One region of the Micromonospora sp. NPDC005197 genome, then DNA from elsewhere that is predicted to be linked to it. Evidence: riboswitches for the same ligand, from Rfam matches in the RefSeq annotation. Region 1 holds a riboswitch; the other holds the start of a gene.
What was found. A riboswitch is a leader RNA that binds a small molecule or an ion and turns the genes downstream of it on or off. The one in region 1 is predicted to bind cobalamin.

Region 1 (6,605 bases):
CTGAGTTCGCGGGCCGTCTACCGCGTCAGCGGCGAACACACCTACGCCACGCCCGGCTACCACCAGGCGAACGTCACCGTCACCGACGGCACCAGCCAGGGCTCGGTGACGGTCGGCGTCGACGTCGCGTACGCGCCACAGAACGGTCTCGCCGCGGCGTTCGACACCGTGTGCGTCGGCGACGAGGGCACCCTCGCGGCGGACTGCGACGCGAAGTCGTGGGCGTACTCGCGGGCCGCCCTGACCGCGGCCGGCGTGACCCAGGGTCAGCGGCAGCAGGTGCCGGGCACGGCGCTGGGCTTCACCCTGCCGCAGATCCCGGCCGGGCAGCCGGACAACGCCACCGGCAACGGCGCGACGATCGCTCTGCACCTGCCGTCCGACGCCCGGACCATCTCGTTCATCGGCGCCGGCACGCAGGGCAACCAGAGCACCGCCGGCACGGTGACGTTCAGCGACGGCAGCACCGCCAGCATCCCGATCCAGTTCAGTGACTGGACGCTGGGCGGCAACGCCAACGGCACCCCGTCGTACGGCAACATCGTGGTCGCGAAATCCGCGTACCGGCTCAGTGGCACGAGCCGCGACGGCGCGCAGCCGTTCCTGTTCGCCACCACGCCGTACCAGATCCCGGCGGGTAAGACGCTGGTCTCGGTGACCCTGCCGACGCAGACCGGCGATCCCCGCTCGGCGGGCCGGATCCACGTGTTCGCCGTCGCCGACGACGGCACGCCGGCCGCCGCGCTGGCGACCACCGCCCCCGCCGACCAGAGCGTCGACGCCGGGCAGGTCCTCGCGGCGAACCTCGGGTCGGTGACCGGCGGTGTCCCCGGCGCGACCGGCTACCGCGCCCGCGTCCAGTGGGGCGACGGCACGGTTCCGGACGACGTGACGGTCGGCGCGGCCGGCGCGCTGAGCGGCCAGCACACCTACGCGCGGGAGGGCACCTACACGGTGCACGTCACGGCGTGGGACACGCTGTCGAGCAGCACCACCACCTTCACCGTTACCGTCCGGCGTGCCGGGCCGCAGCCGACGCTCGCGGTGTCCGGGGCTCAGCCGGTCGTCGCCGGTGACGCGGTCACGGTCGACGGCAGCGGGTTCGCCGCCGGCGAGCGGGTGACGGTGGTTCTGGCCGCCGGCACGACGCGGAGCGTGACGGTCTCGGCGTCCGCGACGGGCACGGTCCGCGCCTCCGTCGCGACGTCGGGGGACACGACCCCGGGCCGGTACGCCGTCAGCGCCACCGGCGCGTCCTCGGGTACGCCGGCGACGGCCACCGTCCAGGTGACCGCGCGTCCGGCGGGCCCGGCCTACCAGCCGCGGGTGTCGCTGCCAACGACGTCCGGACCGCGCGGTATGTCGATCACGGTCGACGGTTCCGGGTTCGCGCCGAACGAGGCGATCACGGTCAGCGTCGGCGACGGTCGTGCGGTCGGCACGGTACGCGCGAACGGCGACGGCGTGGTCTCCGGCGCGACCGTCACCGTTCCGGATTCGGCGCAGCCGGGCGTGACCAGTGTGACGCTGTCCGGCGCCACGTCGGCGACGGCGGTGTCCCGACCGTTCACGGTCACCGGCGCGAAGTAAGCCGGGAACAACACAGTCGGGCGGGCCGTGCTTCACGGCCCGCCCGACACCCGTCCTGGGCCCGCCCGATCTCGACCCCGAGACTCGCGCGCGTCACGCGTCGTGGTCGTGCGTCGCGGGTCGCGCGGCCGCCGGTCTTGCGTGGCCCTGTCGCCCCGCGCGGCGGGCGAGGGCGCGTCGCCCGTGAGGCACATACCTCAGAGTCATATTCATACCTCTGCGGTATGTCGCTCACCGGTCTGTACGCCTGCCGGCAGCCCGACCCCACCGCTTCCATGCCGCCCCAAATCTGGGGCAGCTCTACAGGGGCCGTGGTCGACAGTCGTCACCCGCTCGCGGGTGCCGGTGGCGCGCTCAGGCGGAGCCGCCACCGTGGGCCCTGGCCGGTGAGCCGGACGACCGCCAACGGCTCGACGTCCAGTTGCCGGTACGTCGCCAGCGGTAGTCCCAGGGCGTGCACGACCGCGACCCGGATCACGAGCGGATGGGTGACGGCCGTGACCCGTCGGCCGAGGCCGCGCTGTTGGTCCAGCCAGCGGCCGACGCGCTCGCGTAGGGCGGCGACGGACTCGCCCCCGTGCGGCGCGGCGTCCGGGGTGGACAGCCACTCGCGCAGCGCGTCGGGCTGCGCGGCGCCGATCTCCTCCAGCGACCGGCCGGTCCAGTCGCCGTAGTCGCAGTCGGCCAGCGCCGTCTCCACAGCGGGCGCGAGACCGAGGGCGTACGCGGTCTGGACGGCCGCCGCCGCGGGGCTGGACAGGCAGGCGTCGGTGTCGCCCGACGGCGCCCGCCGGCCCAGCACGGTGGGGGACAGGGCGAGGGCGGCGCTGCGGCCACCCTCGTCCAGTGTGTCGTCCCCGCCGAACCGGGCCCGCCGCAGGGCGGCGGTGTGACCGTGGGCGACCAGCCGCAGGCTGGTGGCGTTCACCCGGCCAGTCGTGCGTCGGTTACCGCGCGCTGCCGGTGCATCAGGGCGGCGAAGAGCAGGCCGATCCCGGTCCACAGCACCACCTGGGTGCCGAGGGAGGCGAGCCGGAAGCTCCACAGCAGCGTGGCGGGGAAGTCCCCCGGGACCTCCTGGAACGACGGCAGCACCACGTAGGCCACGCCGGTGACCAGCAGGAACCCGCCGACCGCCGCGGCGGCGCGCAGCCACACCGGCGCCTGCTCGCCGACCGACCGGTAGCCCAGCGAACCGGACCAGACCGCCACCAGGCCGAGGACCACCAGCAGCAGGTAGGTGACCGTGCGCTGGTTGATGGTGGCCGGGTCGCCGACGGCCGGCGGGTTCGGCGGGTACTTGAGGAACGGCACGATCACCGCGCCGAGCAGCGCGCCGCCGGCCAGCAGCAGGCCGGACCACCCGTCGTCAACCGTGCGCCGCCGCCGGTTGAACAGGACGTAGGCGGTGGCCAGCAGGCCACCCATCGCGGCCCCGAACAGGGCGGTGGCCAGGAACAGCCCGCCGCGCTGGCCGTTCCTGCTGACCAGAGCGTCCTCGTCGTGCTGGTGCCCCCCGGTGGCGGGTTCGGCGTGTGCCGCCGCCTCCTCGATGGCGATGGCCGCCTCGACGTGGGGTTCGCCGACGACGTAGGCGAACGTTCCGGCGAGCAGGCCGGCCACCAGGCCGGCGAGCAGCCCGCGCAGGAGAACCGTGACGAAGGTGGGTGCGGTGCTGGTGCCGCTCAGTGGCACGGGACACCGAGCAGGTGCCGGCCGTCGTGCATCAGCTCGTGCAGGTACGTCCCGCTGCGCGAGACCGCGCCCTGGTCGAAGGCGACGAGATAGGCCAGCAGGGTGAGCGCGGCGACGGTGGCCAGGACCGTCCACAGGAGACGGGTCGGGGCAGCGGGGTGCACCAGCGGCTGGCTGGACGTGGAACTGGACATGCGTGCACGAACCTCCTCGGGGATGACGCGTCCCCATCGCAAGGCTGCGGACGACCGAGCGTCCTGGCTCGCGGCCCCGGGGTCGGGGACCGCTCACAGTGGCGCGACCGCGCCGGATTCTCACCGGCTTCCCTCGCGTCGCCGCAGATAGTGGGTCGACCGTATCGGTGCCGGTTCGGTCGGTCAAGCCGACGGCGGTGTCCGAACGCGACCCCGCCGGATGCTCGCGCGTCTGCCGTCGCCGACGGATCGACGACTGCCGTCAGCGACGACCGCGACACGCCCGGACTCGACATGTGGGGTGTGACAAACCCAGTCGCCCCTATATATGGTGTCGACCGCAGCTGGTTCGGCCACACATTCCAGGGTGGTCGAGGCAAGAGGGAACCCGGTGGAATTCCGGGACTGCCCCGCAGCGGTGAGTGGGAACGACAGCCGTCATCAGCACTGGGCCGCCACCTGGCCTGGGAAGCGACGGCCAGTAGGGGACCGGGTTAACCCCGGTCGTGCCCGCGAGTCCGAAGACCTGCCAGCGCGCCGCGTACCCGCATCCGGGTGGGCGGTGGTCCGAGGCCGCGTGGGACGGCCGACGCCTTTCGGATCCGCGCCGCCGGCGTGGCGTCCGCCGGTGTCGGTCTCCTCGTGCCGAGGGCCATCAGGTCCTCAAGCTCGCGAGGAGTGAGTGGTGACAGTTACCGAGGTAGCCGCGGCCGGCGGCGAGACGGCCCTCCGGCGTACGCCGACGCAGGTCCGCGAACGCGACGGCGCCAGCGAGCCGGTGGACGTGCGCAGGCTCGTCGCCGAGGTCGAGCGCTGGGCCGACGACCTGCCCGACGTCGACCCGCTGCGGGTGGCGACCCGCACGATCAGCGGCCTGTACGACGGCGCGACGACAGCCGAGCTGGACCGGCTGACCATCCAGACCGCTGCCGAGATGATCGGTACGGAGCCGCAGTACTCGCGCCTCGCCGCCCGGCTGCTGGCCAGCCACATCGACCGGGAGGTACGCCGACAGGGCGTCACCTCGTTCAGCGCGGCGATCCGGACCGGCCACGCGCAGGGGCTGATCGGAGACGAGACCGCCGCGTTCGTCGCCGCGCATGGCAGCACGCTCGACGACGCCGTCGACGCCGACGGCGACCGCCGCTTCGAGTACTTCGGGCTGCGTACGGTCTACGACCGGTACCTGCTGCGCCACCCCACCAGCCGGCTGGTGCTGGAGACCCCGCAGTACTGGCTGCTGCGGGTGGCCTGCGGCCTGTCCCGTACGCCGGACGAGGCGGTCGACTTCTACCGGCTGATGTCCAGCCTGGCCTACCTGCCCAGCTCACCGACGCTGTTCAACTCCGGCACCCGGCACACGCAGATGTCCTCGTGCTACCTCGTCGACTCGCCGCGCGACGAGTTGGAGTCGATCTACCAGCGCTACGCCCAGGTCGCGAACCTGTCCAAGTTCGCCGGTGGCATCGGCATCGCGTACTCCCGGGTCCGGTCCCGGGGCGCGCTGATCCGCGGCACCAACGGGCAGTCCAACGGGATCGTGCCGTGGCTGCGTACGCTCGACGCGAGCGTCGCCGCGGTCAACCAGGGCGGCCGGCGCAAGGGCGCGGCCTGCGTCTACCTGGAGCCGTGGCATCCGGACATCGAGGAGTTCCTGCAACTGCGGGACAACACCGGCGAGGATGCCCGGCGTACCCACAACCTGAACCTCGCCAACTGGATCCCGGACGAGTTCATGCGCCGGGTCGAGGCCGACGAGGTGTGGTCGCTGTTCGACCCGGACGAGGTTCCCGAGCTGCCCGACCTGTGGGGGGAGCGGTTCGACGCCGCGTACCGGGCGGCCGAGGCGCAGGGCCGCTACGTGCGGCAGGTGCCGGCGCGGGAGCTGTACGGAAAGATGATGCGCACCCTGGCCCAGACCGGCAACGGCTGGATGACCTTCAAGGACGCGGCCAACCGGCTGTGCAACCAGACGGCCGAGCCGGGCAACGTGGTGCACCTGTCCAACCTGTGCACCGAGATCATCGAGGTGTCCAGCGACGCCGAGACCGCGGTGTGCAACCTCGGCTCGGTGAACGTCGCCGCCCACCTGACCGGGAGCGGCATCGACTGGCCGCGACTGCGCGCCACGGTCCGGACCGCGGTGACGTTCCTCGACCGGGTCATCGACATCAACTACTACCCGACATCGCAGGCGGCGGCGAGCAACCCCCGTTGGCGGCCGGTCGGGCTCGGGCTGATGGGCCTGCAGGACGTGTTCTTCGCACTGCGGCTGCCGTTCGACTCGCCGGCCGCGCGGGAGCTGTCCACCCGGATCAGCGAGGAGCTGTACCTGACCGCGCTGGAGACCTCCGCCGACCTGGCGCGTGAGTTCGGCGCCCATCCGGCGTACGCCCAGACCCGGGCCGCGCGGGGCCAGCTCCAACCCGACCTGTGGGGTGTCGAGGGTACGCAGACCGCGCGCTGGGCCGCGCTGCGCCAGCGGGTCGGGGAGTACGGGCTGCGCAACTCGCTGCTGGTGGCGGTCGCGCCGACCGCGACCATCGCCTCGATCGCCGGGTGTTACGAGTGCATCGAGCCGCAGGTCTCGAACCTGTTCAAGCGCGAGACCCTGTCCGGGGAGTTCCTCCAGGTCAACACGGCCCTGGTCCGCGAGCTGAAGGCGCGTGGCCTGTGGACCGAGCAGATCCGGTCGGCGATCCGGCGCGCGGAGGGGTCGGTGCAGGACGTCGTGGAACTCCCGGCCGACGTGCGGGAGCTGTTCCGCACCGCGTGGGAGCTGCCGCAGCGGGCGCTGATCGACCTGGCCGCCGCCCGCGCCCCGTTCATCGACCAGTCCCAGTCGCTGAACCTGTTCCTGGCCTCGCCCACCATCGGCAAGCTCTCCTCGATGTACCTGTACGCCTGGAAGACCGGGGTGAAGACCACCTACTACCTGCGCTCCCGTCCCGCCACGCGCATCCAGCAGGCCACCGTCACGCCCGCCGCCGTCGCCCTCGTCACGCCGTCGACGAGTGACGCCGAGGCGCTGGCCTGCTCGCTGGAGAACCCCGAGTCGTGCGAGGCGTGCCAGTGACCGTCTCCGACACCGCCGCTGACGCGAGGACCACGCACATGCTGCTCGAC
Region 2 (6,605 bases), on a different contig from region 1:
GGTCGCAGCCGAAGCGGCAGCCGGCAACCCGATGGACCGGGGGCAGCAACGCGGCGAGCGCCCGGACGGCGGTGGACTTGGCGGTGCCCTTCTCGCCGCGCACGAGGACCCCGCCGATCGCCGGGGAGACAGCGTTGAGCAGCAGCGCCAACCGCATGTCGGCCATGCCGAGCACCGCGCTGAACGGATAGGTGATCATGCCCGGTCCTCCAGGTCGCCCTCGCTGGCCAGGTACGTGTCACGGAGTCGGTCCAGGGTGGCCGGCTCGGGTTTGGCCCACAGCCCCCGGTCGGCGGCCTCCAGCAGCCGCTCGGTGATGCCGCGCAGCGCCCACGGGTTGGACTGCTCCAGGAACTCCCGGGTCGTGTCGTCGAAGAGGTACGCGGCGGCCAGGTGCTCGTACATCCAGTCGTCGACCACGCCGGCCGTGGCGTCGTAGCCGAACAGGTAGTCCACGGTGGCCGCCAGCTCGAACGCGCCCTTGTAGCCGTGCCGGCGCATCGCCGCGATCCACTTCGGGTTGACCACCCGGGCCCGGAACACCCGCCGGGTCTCCTCGCCCAGCGTGCGGGTGCGCACGTCGTGCGGCATCGCCGAGTCGCCCACGTACGCCTGCGGCGACGAGCCGGTGAGGTGACGGACCATCGCCACCATCCCGCCGTGGTACTGGAAGTAGTCGTCCGAGTCGACGATGTCGTGCTCGCGGGTGTCCTGGTTCTTCACCGCCACCGCGATCCGGGCGAACGAGCGTTCCATGTCGGCGCGCGCCTCCCGCCCGTCCAGGCCCCGGCCGTACGCGTAGCCGCCCCACACCGCGTACACCTCGGCGAGGTCGGCGTCGCTGCGCCAGGTCCGCGCGTCGATCAGCGGCAGCAGGCCCGCGCCGTACGCTCCGGGCTTGGAGCCGAAGATCCGGGCGGTGGCCCGCCGCTCGTCGCCGTGTTCGGCGAGGTCGGCGGCGACGTGCGCCCGCACGTAGTTCTCCTCGTCCGGCTCGTCCAGCGCGGCGACCCGCCGTACGGCGTCGTCGAGCAGCGCCACGACGTGCGGGAACGCGTCGCGGAAGAAGCCGGAGATGCGCACGGTCACGTCGACGCGGGGCCGGCCCAGCTCGGCGGTCGGCACCACCTCGATGCCGGTGACCCGCCGGGACCGGTCGTCCCACACCGGGCGGCAGCCCAGCAGCGCGAGCACCTCGGCGATGTCGTCGCCCTGGGTGCGCATGGCGCTGGTGCCCCACACGGTCAACCCCACCGAGCGGGGGTACGTGCCGGTGTCGGCGAGGTGCCGGGCCAGCAGCGAGTCCGCGAGGGCCACCCCGACGTCCCAGGCGTTGCGGCTGGGGATGGCCTTCGGGTCGACGGAGTAGAAGTTGCGGCCGGTGGGCAGCACGTTGACCAGGCCCCGGGTGGGTGAACCGGACGGTCCGGGCGGCACGAACCGCCCGTCGAGCGCCCCGAGGGTGTGGGTCAGCTCGTCGGTGGTGCGCGCCAGCCGGGGCACCAGTTCGGTGGCGGCGAAGCGCAGCACCGCGACGACGTCCGGGATCGGCTGCCCGGTCACCTCGGCGACCACCGCGTTGACGGCCTCGGCGTCCCAGCCGAGCGTGTCCATCCCGATGACCAACCTCCGGGCGAGCGCCTCGATGAGGTCGACGGCGTCGGCGGCGGTGCCGGCCGGCCCGTCCACCACGTCGGTCAACGCCGTGGGCACCGCCAGTCGTTCGCCCGGTGCCGCCAGCAGTTCCTGCTCGTCGAGGCCGTACGCGGCGGCGAGGGCCTGTCGCAGGCCGGGCAGGGCGTGGTTGCCGCCCCAGATCTGGGGTGCGCGCAGCACCGCGAGGACCAGGTTGACCCGCGGTTCGCCGACGGGCGCGTCGGCGAGGATGTGCAGCCCGTCGCGGATCTGCACGTCCTTGACCTCACAGAGGTACCCGTCGAGGTGCAGCACGAAGTCGTCGAAGTCGCCGGCGTCGGGCATCGCCTCGGCGTGCAGGTCGTGGTGCAGCTCGGCGGCGCGCACCAGGTCCCAGATCTGCGCCCGCACGGTCGGCACCTTGGCCGGGTCGAGGGCCTGCACTGTCGCGTACTCGTCGAGCAGTTGCTCCAGCTTGGCCAGGTCGCCGTAGGTCTCGGCGCGGGCCATCGGCGGCACCAGGTGGTCGATCACCACGGCGTGTGCGCGCCGCTTGGCCTGGGTGCCCTCGCCGGGGTCGTTGACGATGAACGGGTAGACCAGCGGCAGGTCACCGAGGACCGCGTCGGGCGCGCAGTCGGCCGCCAGGCCGAGACCCTTGCCGGGCAACCATTCCAGGGTGCCGTGCTTGCCCAGGTGCACCACGGCGTCCGCGCCGAAGCCGCCGTCCGCGACGGGCGCGGCCAGCCAGCGGTACGCGGCCAGGTAGTGGTGGCTCGGCGGCAGGTCCGGGTCGTGGTAGATGGCGATCGGGTTCTCTCCGAAGCCACGCGGCGGCTGGATCAGCAGCACCACGTTGCCGAAGCGCAGCCCGGCGAGCACGAGGTCCCCGCCGTCGGTGTAGAGCTCGCCGGGCGGCTCACCCCAGTGCTCCCGCATCCGCTCACGCAGCTCGGCCGGTACCTGGTCGAACCACCGCCGGTAGGTCTCGCCGGGCACCCGGGCCTCGGCGGCGGCCAACTGCTCCGGGGTGAGCCACTCCACGTCGTGCCCACCGGCGGCGATCAGGGCGTGGATCAGCGCGTCGCCGTCGTCGGGCGGCGGCGCGTCCCCCAGGTGGTAACCCGCCTCGGCCAGTGCGGCGAGCAGCCGGACCGCCGAGACGGGGGTGTCCAGCCCGACGGCGTTGCCGACCCGGGAGTGCTTGGTGGGGTACGAGCTGAGCACGACGGCGACCCGCTTGTCGGCGTTGGGCACGTACCGCAGCCGGGCGTGACGTACCGCGATGCCGGCCACCCGGGCGGCCCGCTCGGGGTCGGCGGCGTAGACCGAGAGGCCGTCCGCGTCGATCCGCTTGAACGAGAACGGCACGGTGACGATCCGTCCGTCGAACTCGGGGATGGCCACCTGCATCGCCGCGTCCAACGGGGACAGCCCGGCGTCGCTGCCGGCCCACTGCTCCCTGGTGCTGGTCAGGCAGAGCGCCTGAATGACGGGCACGTCCAGGGCGGCGAGCGCGCCGACGTCCCACGCGTCCTCGTCGCCGCCCCCGGACGCGTCGGCGGCGACCGCGCCGCCGGCCGCGAGCACGGTGACCAGCAGCGCGTCACAGCGGGCGAACAGCCCGAGCGGGCCCGCGCCCGTGGTCAGGCCCCGCAGCGAGCCACAGAAGATCGGCAGCGGGTTGCCCCCGGCCTCCCGCACGGCCTCGGCCAGGACGTCGACGAAGGCGGTGTTGCCGGCGAGGGCGTGCGCCCGGTAGAAGACGATCCCCACGGTGGGCCGCCGCGGGTCGGTCGGGTGGTCACCGTGCACGCCGTACGCCGGGGTCGGCGCGGGCGGGGCGAACCCCTCGCCGGTGAGCAGCACCGTGTCGCACAGGAACCGGGCCAGGTGCCCGAGGTTGTCCGGCCCGCCCTCCACCAGGTACGCCAGCGCCTGGGTGACCACTCCGGACGGCACCGTGGAGATCGCCATCAGCTCCGCGTCGGGCACCGCCTCACCGCCGAGCACGACCGTCGGCACGCCGGTGGCGAGCACCGCGGCGAGGCCGTCCGGCCACGCCTGCCGACCCCCGAGCAGGCGTACGACGGCGAGGTCGACCCCGTCGAGCAGGGCGGGCACCTCGTCGGCCGCCACCCGCGCCGGGTTGGCGAGCCGGTAGTCGGCGTCACTGGCGCGGGCGGCCAGCAGGTCGGTGTCGGCGGTGGAGAGCAGCAGAACGCGCACGGCAGGCTCCGGACGGTAACGTCGGCACGCTCGCGAAAGCGGCCTGGCGACGTGGGATGGGCGCAGGGTTCAGCGGAGGCCGCGATCCGGCCGGCTCAGCGGCCTGCGGCCGGGAGCGACGGGCGGCGCGGTCCGGAACTCAGCGGTGAACGGAGTCGATGCCGATCGCGGCGACGGCACGGCCGCGGTGCGCAAGACGGCAGCAGCCGTCGATGATGGAGACGCCAAGCGTCATCGGGTCCTCCTCGGGTGTCCACGCCCTGGGGTACGTCCCGACGGCCGAAGTATCCTGGCTTCCGGATCGACGCTCTCCCCCGGCCTTCCAACCGCAGACACACGGCCGTGACTCACGAGGGGGGATCGCTCCCCGGTGACAGTGGCGGGACCGCGTCGGATTCGCACCGACTTCCTTCACTGCCGTCAGGCCGCGAATGCTGCCACACCCCTGCGCTGCGGGTCAACGCTGCTCCGGCCCGACGAACGGGCGTGCGTCACCGAGCCTCAACTGTCGACGCGACAGCGGATCACCCGACCTCGATGCCCCGGATCAATGCCCGACATCCTTTGCTCTGCTTCCCTATACGCAACGGGAATGGGGCGTCACTGGCGCTTATTGGTAAGCAGAGCAAAGGATCGGCGGAGCACTCTGGCTCGCGCCGCTGGCCCGGCGGTGGTGGCTTCTGGGCGGAGGAGTCTCAGCGGGCGTGGCGCTCCGGGTGTGCCCGATTCCACACCCGCATCCGCTCCGGGTAGCCGGTGCGGGCCGCCTCGTACAGCGGCACCGCGTGCTTGCGGGCGATGGCGCCCGCCGCGCGGGGTGTGCCGGTGCGGCGGCGGATCCATTCGCCGTCGTGGGCGATCGCCACCACTGTGGTGTCGGTGGCGGTGGTCTCCGGCTCCAGGTAGAACTCCACTCCCCGCCGGCTGGCGACGAACGACTCCAGCGCGGCGAGATCGTCCCGGGTGGCCTCGCGGTCCAGCTTCGTTGGGGTCGCCTCGGTGCCCCGTGACCGCCGGTTGAACCAGCCCATGCCCAGCCCCTCTCCTCGGACGCCACTCCAGTTCAGCACCGATTCCTGGCAATACGCTGCACGCCAGGTGGGAGAAATCTGACTCGGCGGAGCGCGGACGGAACCGCTGGAGCGGGCGTACCGAACGGAAGCCCTGAAAGCGGGGGACAACACTCCCCGCCATATCCAACATATACCGCATGGGGGGACTTGCGGCAAGGCCCCAGGTGTACCGCAGAATTGCCCGTCCAAGGCCAGGACCTGCGGAAACGGGAGCCAATACATGCACAACTCGTCGGCGGCGGCCAGCGCGTTCGACCTTCCCGACAACCTCGCCGCCAAGGCCGACCCGGCGCTGATCGACCGTGACGAGCAGCACTTCGCCGTCATCGCGGCGAGCCTGGAGCAGTCGATCGCCGAGCTGTCCGACCGCCTCGACGCCGAGCGCCGGGCACCCGCCGGCAAGGGCCGCCAGGCGGTCGTCCGGGACGAGGAGATCCGCCGGCTGACCGCTCGCCTGCGCGCCCTGCGGCGCTTCGGTCTGGACCTGTGCCTCGGGCGCATCGTCAGCGCGGACGACCCCGAGCCGGTCTACATCGGACGCTTCGGTCTCACCGACGGCAACGGTCGGCGGCTGCTGCTCGACTGGCGCTCCCCGGCGGCCGAGCCGTTCTTCGGGGCGACCCACGCCAACCCGATGGGCCTGGCGAGCCGGCGTCGGTACCGCTGGACGCTCGGCCGGATCAGCGACTACTGGGACGAGGTGTTCACCCCGGACGGGTTCGAGGGGCATGCGGCGCTGGACGACCAGTCCGCGTTCATCGCCAGCCTCGGCGGCAACCGGTCGGCCCGGATGCGCGACGTGCTCGGCACCATCCAGGCCGACCAGGACGCCATCATCCGGGCCGGATCGCGCGGCGCTCTCGTCGTCGACGGCGGTCCGGGCACGGGCAAGACCGTCGTGGCCCTGCACCGCACCGCGTACCTGCTCTACTCCGACCCCCGCCTCGGGCACCGGCGCGGCGGGGTGCTGTTCGTCGGGCCGCACGAGCCCTACCTGGCGTACGTCGCCGACGTTCTGCCCAGCCTCGGCGAGGAGGACGTGCAGACCTGCACCCTGCGCGACCTCGTCCCCCAGGGTGCCGCGGCGACGGTCGAGGCCGACCCGGACGTGGCCCGCCTGAAGTCCTCGGCGGATCTGGTCCGGGCGATCGAGGCGGCCGTGCGGTTCTACGAGGAGCCGCCGACCACGGCGATGACGGTCACGGCCGGCGACGCCGACGTGCGGTTGAGCGCGGACGACTGGGCCCAGGCGTTCGAGGCGCCCGGACCCGGCACCCCGCACAACGAGGCGCGGGACGAGATCTGGCAGGAGCTGCTGGCGATCCTGCTCGGGAGGTACGACGGCGACGAGTCGGACGACCTGGTACGCGGGTCGCTGCTGCGCAACCGGGATCTGCGCACGGCGTTCAACCGCGCCTGGCCGCTGCTCGAAGTGACCGACATCGTCGCCGACCTGTGGTCGGTGCCCGCCTATCTGCGCCGGTGCGCCCCCTGGCTCGGCCCCGAGGACATCCGCCGGCTCCAACGCGTCGACGCCCGCGCCTGGACGGTGTCCGACCTGCCGCTGCTGGACGCGGCACGGCAGCGGCTCGGCGACCCGGAGGCGTCCCGGCGTACGCGCCGTCACGAGGCCACCATCGCCGCCGAACGCGCGCGCATGGCGACGGT

Region 2: linked by a shared signal. The riboswitch ahead of cobN (cobaltochelatase subunit CobN) and the one ahead of ABZU46_RS19970 (ribonucleoside-diphosphate reductase subunit alpha) in region 1 are both predicted to bind cobalamin.

The regions. Positions count from the first base shown of each region.
Region 1 is NZ_JBEXHY010000062.1:13,068-19,672, forward strand. Features, by position in the region: gene ABZU46_RS19950 (GH92 family glycosyl hydrolase) at 1-1,590, shown strand, start outside; gene ABZU46_RS19955 (histidine phosphatase family protein) at 1,916-2,518, opposite strand; gene ABZU46_RS19960 (CbtA family protein) at 2,515-3,285, opposite strand; gene ABZU46_RS19965 (CbtB domain-containing protein) at 3,276-3,479, opposite strand; cobalamin riboswitch at 3,538-3,611, opposite strand; cobalamin riboswitch at 3,808-4,028, shown strand; gene ABZU46_RS19970 (ribonucleoside-diphosphate reductase subunit alpha) at 4,165-6,555, shown strand; gene ABZU46_RS19975 (ribonucleotide-diphosphate reductase subunit beta) at 6,594-6,605, shown strand, end outside.
Region 2 is NZ_JBEXHY010000135.1:1,192-7,796, forward strand. Features, by position in the region: partial or broken gene ABZU46_RS27230 (ATP-binding protein) at 1-199, opposite strand, end outside; gene cobN (cobaltochelatase subunit CobN) at 196-3,864, opposite strand; cobalamin riboswitch at 4,147-4,276, opposite strand; gene ABZU46_RS27240 (hypothetical protein) at 4,560-4,895, opposite strand; gene helR (RNA polymerase recycling motor ATPase HelR) at 5,158-6,605, shown strand, end outside.